DNA from 2 places in the Modestobacter sp. SYSU DS0511 genome. Region 2 is predicted to be linked to the other one. Evidence: riboswitches for the same ligand, from Rfam matches in the RefSeq annotation. Region 2 holds a riboswitch; the other holds the start of a gene.

Region 1 (4,202 bases), on a different contig from region 2:
GGCCCGCCCGGCCAGCCCGAACGCCTCGACCTCCCGGGCGACGACGTCCTCGGGGTCGGCCACGCCGTGCCCGCGGGCGGTCAGCAGCAGGTGCTCCACCCCGGTGAGCGCGGGGAAGAACGCGTCCTCGTCGAGCACGGTGGCCACCTCGGCGCGGAAGGCCGCCGAGCGCTCGTCGACCGGGTCCCCGGCGTAGCGCACCGTCCCGCCCAGCGGCGGGAGCAGCCCGACCAGGGTCTGCAGCACGGTCGACTTGCCCGCGCCGTTCGGCCCGACCAGGCCCAGCGCGGTGCCCGGCTGCACCGCCACGGTGACCGGCGCGCAGACCGGCTCACCCGCGGCGTACCCGACCAGCAGGTCGTCCGCCGCGAGGAGCACCGGCTCAGGCACCGGCCCAGGCGGCGTCGAAGAAGCCGACCTCCAGCTCCATGGCCCGGCGGTGGGCGGCCCGCACCGCGACGAGCTGCTCGTCGGAGGCGCCGGCGCACAGCTGGTCGAGCAGCCGCTCCAGGGTGGCGGCGAGCTCCTCGAACTCGGGTGCGGCGTAGGTGTCCACCCACTCCCGGTAGGGCCCGGCGGCGCGCGGGGCCAGCTGCTGCCCCAGGTGGGCGTAGAGCCGCATGCACGGGGTCATCGCGGCGCAGGTCAGGGCAGCGTCCCCCCGGCCGGCGGCGTCGATCAGGAAGTCGACGTACGCCGACGTCGCCGGCAGCGGCTGGACGTCGGTGAGGTCGATCCCCCACTGCTCCGCGTAGCCGCCGTGCAGCCGCAGCTCCTCCTGCACACCCGCCCGCAGGTCGGTGAGCACTGCACGCACGCCGGGGTTCCCGCTGCTCTCCGCCCCCAGCCGGTAGGCCCGGGCGAAGGCGTCGAGGAAGAACGCGTCCTGGGCGACGTAGCCGGCGAACCGCTCCCGGGGCAGCGTGCCGTCGGCGATCCCCTGCACGAACGGGTGCGCCAGCGCGGCCGCGGCCAGGTCGGCGTCGGCGGCCCACAGCTCCGCGGAGACGCTCACGCCCCCTCCATCGCCATGTCCCAGAAGGCGATCTCCGCGTCGATCACCTCGGCGAACACGGCGTCGGCCTCGGCGGCGGACGGCGGGTGGGCGTCGGCGGCCGCGGCCAGCCCGGCCACGTAGCCGGCGAACCCCGGCACCGTCCAGTGCTCGACGAACTCGCGGTACTGCGGGGCCCCGGGCAGCGCGCCGGACCAGGCGTCGAGGTAGGTGCGCTCGATCGTCCACAGCGCGGTCAGCCCGGTCGGGACGTCGGCGCCGTCGAGCCGGGCCAGCAGCTCGGCGTAGGCCGTGGTGGCCGACAGCGCCGGGGCATCGAGGTCCAGCCCGCGGGCCGCGGCCAGCTGCTCGAACCAGGCCAGCTCGTCGACCAGCGCGACCAGCCCGCCGGCCAGCACCGCCTGCGCCGGCCGGGGCGCCCGGGCCAGCAGCCGGGCCTGGAAGCGCAGCAGGTCGGCGACGAACCGGGCGTCCTGCACCAGCCAGGTCTCGAAGGCCGCCACCGGCACGGTGCCCTCGCGCACCCCGGTGAGGAAGGGATGGGCGGTGGCAGCCCGCCAGGAGTCGGGGGAACGGGTCAGCAGCTCGTCGACCGGCACGGCCGGGACTCTAGCCAGCCCGGCCACGCAGCCGGGTTCCGGACGGGGTGTTCCAGACGAGGAGGTTCCCCGGCGGTGTGCCGGTGCGCCCCCGGTGGCTAGTGTGGCGGTCGTCATGGCCGATGCCATGTGCGGGAGCTCGGGCGGAACCGGGCTGAGAGGGCGGCTGAGCGCCGCCGACCGCTGGAACCTGACCGGATAATGCCGGCGTAGGGAGCGACACCGTGAGCACCTCCACCCCTCCGTCCCCCGTGACCGGGGACGCCCCCCTCACCCTCACCGAGGCGCCGCCGCGCACCCTCGGGCTGCGCGACGCGCTCGGCCTGTGGGGCAACCTCGGCGTCAGCCTGCTGCTGCCGGTGGCCGCGGTCTACGTGGTGCTGCCCGGCCGCCCGCTGGCGGTGACGATCGGCGCCATCGTGGTCGGCGCCCTCATCGGCGCGGCGCTGCTGGGCGCCACCGCTGCCGCCGGCGCCCGCGAGCAGGTGCCGGCGATGGTGCTGCTGCGCGGACTGCTCGGCCGGCGCAGCTCCTACCTGCCGACGGCGCTGAACCTCGTGCAGTGCGTCGGCTGGGCCACCTTCGAGATCGTGATCATCGCCGAGGCCGCCTCCCGGGTGCTCGACGCGCCGCGCTGGCCGTTCGTCCTCGGCGCCGGGGTGCTGGCCACCGCCATGGCGCTGCGGCCGCTGGGCGTCGTCCGGCTGCTCGCCCGCTACGCGGTGTGGGCGGCGCTGGCCGCGCTGGTCTACCTCTACGTGCAGGTGCTCCGCGAGCCCCTGCCCGAGCTCGCCGAGGGCAGCGCCACCTCGTTCTGGACCGCCGCCGACATCGTCATCGCGCTGCCGGTGTCCTGGATCCCGCTGGCCGCCGACTACACCCGGCACGTGCGCAGCAGCCGGGCGGCCGGCCTCGGCGCGGGTCTGGGATACGGCATCGCGACCGTCGTCATGTTCACCCTCGGGGTGCTCGCGCTGGCCGCCTACGGCAGCGCCGGGCTGGACGTCATCGACGCACTGCTGGTGGTGCCGCTGGGTGCGCTGGCGGTGCTGCTGCTCGTGGTCGTCGAGCTGGACGAGGCGTTCGCGAACGTCTACTCGACCGCGGTGTCCGCGCAGAACGTCGTCGCCCGGGCCGACCGGCGGGTGCTGGCGGTCGCCGTCGGCGCGGTCGCCACGCTGCTGGCGCTGACCTTCGACATCGCCGCCTACGAGCCGTTCCTCTTCCTGATCGGTGCGGTGTTCGTGCCGCTGGCCGGGGTGTTCCTGGTGGCCTACTGGCTCTTGCCCCGCGGCGCCTGGAACACCTCCGACACCGCGCCGGCCCGCCTGGAGCTGCTGGTGCCGTGGATCGCGGGCTTCGTCGCCTACCAGCTCACCCTGCCCACGTACTTCGCCGGCCCGGGCGCCGGCTGGACGACGTGGTGGACCGAGCGGCAGACCGACCTGGGCATCGACCCGGCCAACGGCTGGTCCGCCTCGCTGGTCAGCCTGGCGGTGGCCGTGCTGCTCACCCTGGTCGTGCGGGCCCCGGCGCTGGTGCGGGGGCGCCGGTCGTGAGCCTGGGGCGGCTGCACGTGCTCACCGACGCCCGCGGCGGGGCGGCGGCGCTGGCCGCGGTCGAGGCCGCCGTCGCCGCCGGGGCGCCGGTCGTGCAGGTCCGCACCAAGGGCGGCACCGACCGCGAGCTGTACGAGTTCGCCCGCGCCGTCGTCGCCGTCTGCGCCCCGGCCGGCGCCACCTGCCTGGTCAACGACCGGGTCGACGTCGCCCTGGCCGTCGGCGCCGACGGCACCCACCTGGGCGCCGGCGACCTGCCGTTGGCCGCCGCCCGCCGGGTCGCCGGCCCCGGTCACCTGCTCGGCGGAACCTGCCGCGACCCCGAGCTCGCCCGGCAGCTGGTCTCCGAGGGCGCCGACTACCTCGGCGTCGGCCCCGCCTGGCCGACCACCACCAAGACCGGCCTGCCCGACGCGCTGGGCCCGGGCGGCATCGCGGCGGTCGCCGCCGCGGTCGACGTCCCGGTGATCGCCATCGGCGGGGTGACCGCGGCGCGGGTGCCGGCGTTGCTGGCCGCCGGGGCCACCGGGGTCGCCGTCGTGGGCGCGGTCTCCGCCGCCGCCGACCCCGCCGCGGCGACCCGGGAGCTGCTGACCGCACTGGACGCCGCCCGGTGACCGCCCTTGGTCGCCAAAATGGCCATTTTGGCGGAAGCGGTGAGGGACCCGTGGGCGGTGACCGGGTGGACGTCGTCGTCGCCGGGGGCGGGCTGATCGGCCTGTCGGTGGCCTGGCGGGCCGCGCAGCGCGGGCTGTCGGTCACCGTCGTCGACGACGCACCCGGTGCCGGTGCCTCCGCCGCGGCCGCCGGGATGCTCGCCCCGGTCACCGAGGCCTCCTACGGCGAGGAGGCGCTGCTGCAACTGTGCGTGGCGTCGCTGCAGCGCTACCCCGCCTTCGTCGCCGAGCTCGAGCAGGCCAGCGGTCTCCCGGTGGAGCTGCGCACCGCCGGGACGCTGGTCGTCGGGTTCGACGCCGACGACGTCCGTCAGCTGGACGAGCTGCACGCCTTCCAGACCGAGCTCGGGCT
Region 2 (4,202 bases):
CTCGTCATGCCTGGCTCTCCGGGGATCCGGGGGAGTCGGCCGCGCCGGCCACCTCCTGCAGCCCTCGACGCTAGGACCGGGCGGCCCGACCCGGGAAGACTCCTGGTGACCGTGCCACTCCACTGGGTGACTGGATGTGGGAGGTGCGACTCAGGGCCGGGCGAGCCGGTCACGCTGGGTGGTCCGACGCCGCCGAGCTCAGCGCTGCGGGGCCACCAGCCGCATCGGCAGGTGCAGGATGCCGTCCTCGTCGTAGTCCGGGCCCGACCGGCGGAAGCCGAAGCGCTCGTACCAGCTCTCCAGGTACGCCTGGGCGCCGATGTCGACGGTGCGGCCCGCGCACAGCTCGAGACCGCGGCGGATCAGCGCCGCGGACAGCCCCCGACCTCGCGCGCCCACGGCGGTGGCCACCCGGCCGATGGCGCGGTCCTCGCCGTTGTGCAGCACCCGGATCGTGGCCAGCACCGTGCCGTCGTCGTCGGCGAACCAGAGGTGCTCGGTGGTCGGCTCGGTGTCCCGGCCGTCGAGCTCGGGGTACGGGCAGGCCTGCTCCACGACGAACACGTCGACCCGCAGCCGCAGGATGCCGTACAGCTCGGCCGGGGTCAGCTCGGCGAACGGCGCCTGGCGGAGGCGGGGCGAACCGGTCACCCGTGCATCGGTCACCGCGTCATCGTCGCAACCGATCAGGCCGCCGCCCGCCGCAGGTGGTCGCGGTGGGCCAGCAGCGCCCAGACGACGTGGCCGAGGTCCATCCGTTCCCCGCCGGCCGGCAGGGCGTCCGGGAGCGGGCCGTCCGGGACCAGGGAGAGCAGCGACCGGGCCGGCCCGGTCCCCTCGACGGGCAGGCCGGCCTCGAACGCGGCATCGGCCGGGGCCCAGATCCGCTGCCCCGCCCGGTTGTGGGCGACCAGCTGCCGGCCCCGGCGGTCCAGCACGATGTCCTCGTCGTGCACCAGTCCGTGGTCGACGTCGCAGAGCAGCACCATCGCGGACACGTCGGTGCGACCGCCCAGCCGCCACGGGGTCAGGTGGTGGGCGTGCAGCCGCTCGATCCGGGTCTCGGTGCAGCCCGGCCGCGCGCAGCCGCCGTCCCGGGCCAGCAACGCCCGCCGCTGGGCCCGGGTCGCCAACCGCCGGCGGCGGCCCAGTGCGAGCGGCTGGCCGTGCCGTTCGACGATGACCGTCAGCGACGCCTCGCACGCCATCCGCCGCACCTGGGCAGGGGAGAGGGCCGGGCCGCCCTCCAGGTGCGCCCGTCCGGCCGCGGCGTCGTCGGCGAGCACGTCGGCGTCCACGTGCACCACCACCTCCCGGCGTGGCGGGTCGCCGGCTCGACGTCCGCTGTCGGCGGCGACCTCGGCCAGCTGGGCCAGCGCGCGGCAGCGGCGGGCGCTCATCCGTTCCCGCGGGAACATTTCGGGATCGGCCGTGCGGTCGGCCGTGCGGTCGGACGGGGCGTCGGCCGCAGCCGCCCTGGTCGCGGCGGCGCGTTCCCGGCGCGCATCCCGCTCGGCCAGTGACTCGACCGCCACCAGCAGCGCCGCGCCGGACTCGCCGTCCATCCGGACCTGCAGCACGAGCATGCCGTCGGCGTCCCAGTGCCACCGGAAGGAACGCTGCTCGGCGACCCGCCCCTCGTCGACGGCGTCCGACCGTCGCCAGGCGCGCACCACCCGCTCCACCTGGGACGCCGTGGCGTGCCGCGCCAGTTCGACCAGTTCGACCTCCGTGGCGGCGTCGGCCACCCGGGTGATCGCCCGCACCTTCGAGTACGACAGCCGACCGGCGGCGAACGCCTCTGCCGTCACCGGCAGTGGACCCAGCGCCCGGGCGACCCGGACGTGCTCCCGTGCGGCGCCCGGGCTCATGCCGCACTGCCAGGCGAGCCAGTGCGCACAGCTCTGCACCCCGGCCTCGCCCCAGCCTCCGCGGGCGTCGAACTCCGCGACCAGCCGCAGCCAGGCAGCCGTCGCCGCCGCGAGCCGCACCGCCCCGGACCGGATCTCCCGGGCCAGCTCCTCGACCGACCGCTGCTCCGCCACGTCCTGCACCGCTCCGACTGCACCCATGACGCGATGCTGCCGAGGGGGTACGACAGAACTGCAGCTCAGCGGCCCGCCGGCGTTCCCGCGGGAACGCCGGCGACTCGATCGCGGGGCGGCCCTCAGTCGCGCGCCGGCCCGGTACCGCTCGGCGTCCGCGGGACGGCGCACCTTGGTGTCCAGCTGGGCCTGGGTCAGCGCGGCGGTCCGCTCGGCGACCTTCTCCTTGCCGGCGTCGATCTCCGCGTCGATCTCGGCCTGCTTGAGCTGCAGCTGCCGCTGGGCCACCGCGATCGCCTCGTCGGCCAGCAGCTGCTCCTGCTGGGCGGTCTCCCGGGCGCGCGCCTCGGCGATGCTCTCCTCCTTGAGCACCCGGCGGCCCAGGTCGGCCCAGGTCGGCCCAGGTAACTGCCCTCGGCCTGGATGTCCGGCAGCTGGAAGGTGTCCAGCACCAGCCCCTGGCCGGTCAGCGAGGACTCCGCCGGTGTTAGCGTCGATGTCCTGACACGGGGTGTCCCGCCCGGGACTGAGATCACACCCGTCGAACCTGCTCCAGTTCGCACTGGCGAAGGGATGTCACCGCGTGGACGCCACCTCCCTGCGCACCGCCCGTGAGGCGCTGCGCGACACCGCACCCCTGGTGCACTGCCTCACCAACACCGTGGTGCAGACGATCACCGCGAACGCGCTGCTCGCCGTGGGCGCGGCCCCGGCGATGGTCGACGACCCGGCCGAGGCCGGCGAGTTCGCCGCCGTCGCCTCCGCGGTGCTGATCAACGTCGGCACCGTCTCCCAGCGGACCGCCGACGCGATGCGCCTGGCCGCTCGTGCCGCGGGCGAGGCGGGGACCCCGTGGGTGCTCGACCCGGTCGCCGTCGGGGGGCTCGGGTTCCGCACCGCCCTCGCCGCCGACCTGGTCGAGCTGCGGCCCACGGTCGTCCGCGGCAACGCCTCCGAGGTGCTCGCCCTGGCCGGCGCCGGGGCCGGCGGACGCGGTGTCGACAGCACCGCCGCCCCCGACGACGCCGTGGAGATCGCCGCCTCCCTGGCCCGGCGCACCGGCGGGGTGGTGGCGGTCAGCGGTCCGGTCGACGTCGTCACCGACGGTGAGCGCACGCTGCGCGTCGGCGGCGGCTCGGTCCTGCTCACCCGCACCACCGGCGCCGGGTGCGCGCTGGGCGCGCTGACCGCCGCCTACGTCGCCGCCACCGGCGACCCGCTGCTGGGCGCCGTCGCCGCCCACGCGCACGTGGCGCTGGCCGCCGAGGTCGCCGCCGACCTCGCCGACGGGCCGGGCACCTTCGCCCCGCAGTGGCTCGACGCGCTCGACGCCCTCGACGGCGAGGCGCTCACCCGCGCCGACGTCCGCGCCGCCTGATGCGACGCGCCTTCGACCCCACGCTCTACCTGGTCACCGACACCCTGCTGTGCGCGCCGCGATCGGTGCCGGAGGTGGTCGCCGCCGCGGTGGCCGGAGGGGTCACCGCCGTCCAGGTGCGGGACAAGACCGCGGGCCGGCGAGACCTGCTCGCGCTCACCCGCGCCGTCCAGGCGGTGCTCGCCCCCACCCCGGGGGTGCGGCTGTTCGTGAACGACGCCGTCGACGTCGCGCTGCTCGCCGGCGCCGACGGGGTGCACGTCGGCCAGGACGACCTGCCGGCCGGCGAGGTGCGCACCCTGCTCGGCCCCGACGCCCTGGTCGGGGTCTCGGTGGGGGACGACGCCGACCTGGACGGGGTGCTGGCCCTGCCGCCGGGCACGGTCGACGTGGTGGGGCTCAGCCCGGTGTGGGCCACCCCGACCAAGCCCGACGCCGGCCCGGGGCTCGGGCTGACCGGCGCCCGGTCGCTGGCCGCCCGGGCGCACGCCGGCGGGATCGCCGCTGTCGCGATCGGCGGCATCTCCGCCGCCAACGCCGCCGAGGTGCGGGCGACCGGCGTCGACGGCGTCTGCGTCGTCTCGGGCATCTGCGCCGCCCCCGATCCCGCCGCCGCCGCCCGTGAGCTGCGGGCCGCGCTGACCCAGGAGCTGATCGACCGATGACCGCCGCCGTCGCCCTCACCGTCGCCGGCTCCGACCCCAGCGGCGGCGCCGGCATCCAGGCCGACCTGAAGACGTTCAGCGCGCTGGGCGCCTACGGCACCGCGGTGCTGACCG

The links. A riboswitch is a leader RNA that binds a small molecule or an ion and turns the genes downstream of it on or off. The one in region 2 is predicted to bind thiamine pyrophosphate.
Region 1: another riboswitch for thiamine pyrophosphate. It lies ahead of ACI783_RS12200 (purine-cytosine permease family protein); the one in region 2 lies ahead of thiM (hydroxyethylthiazole kinase).

Annotation. Positions count from the first base shown of each region.
Region 1 is NZ_JBJGZY010000021.1:45,576-49,777, reverse strand. Features, by position in the region: gene ACI783_RS12215 (ABC transporter ATP-binding protein) at 1-390, opposite strand, end outside; gene ACI783_RS12210 (TenA family protein) at 383-1,015, opposite strand; gene ACI783_RS12205 (thiaminase II/PqqC family protein) at 1,012-1,614, opposite strand; TPP riboswitch at 1,736-1,847, shown strand; gene ACI783_RS12200 (purine-cytosine permease family protein) at 1,839-3,173, shown strand; gene thiE (thiamine phosphate synthase) at 3,170-3,790, shown strand; gene thiO (glycine oxidase ThiO) at 3,787-4,202, shown strand, end outside.
Region 2 is NZ_JBJGZY010000006.1:25,990-30,191, reverse strand. Features, by position in the region: gene ACI783_RS04715 (hypothetical protein) at 1-8, opposite strand, end outside; gene ACI783_RS04710 (GNAT family N-acetyltransferase) at 199-666, opposite strand; gene ACI783_RS04705 (DUF222 domain-containing protein) at 687-2,417, opposite strand; TPP riboswitch at 2,543-2,636, shown strand; gene thiM (hydroxyethylthiazole kinase) at 2,629-3,423, shown strand; gene thiE (thiamine phosphate synthase) at 3,423-4,088, shown strand; gene thiD (bifunctional hydroxymethylpyrimidine kinase/phosphomethylpyrimidine kinase) at 4,085-4,202, shown strand, end outside.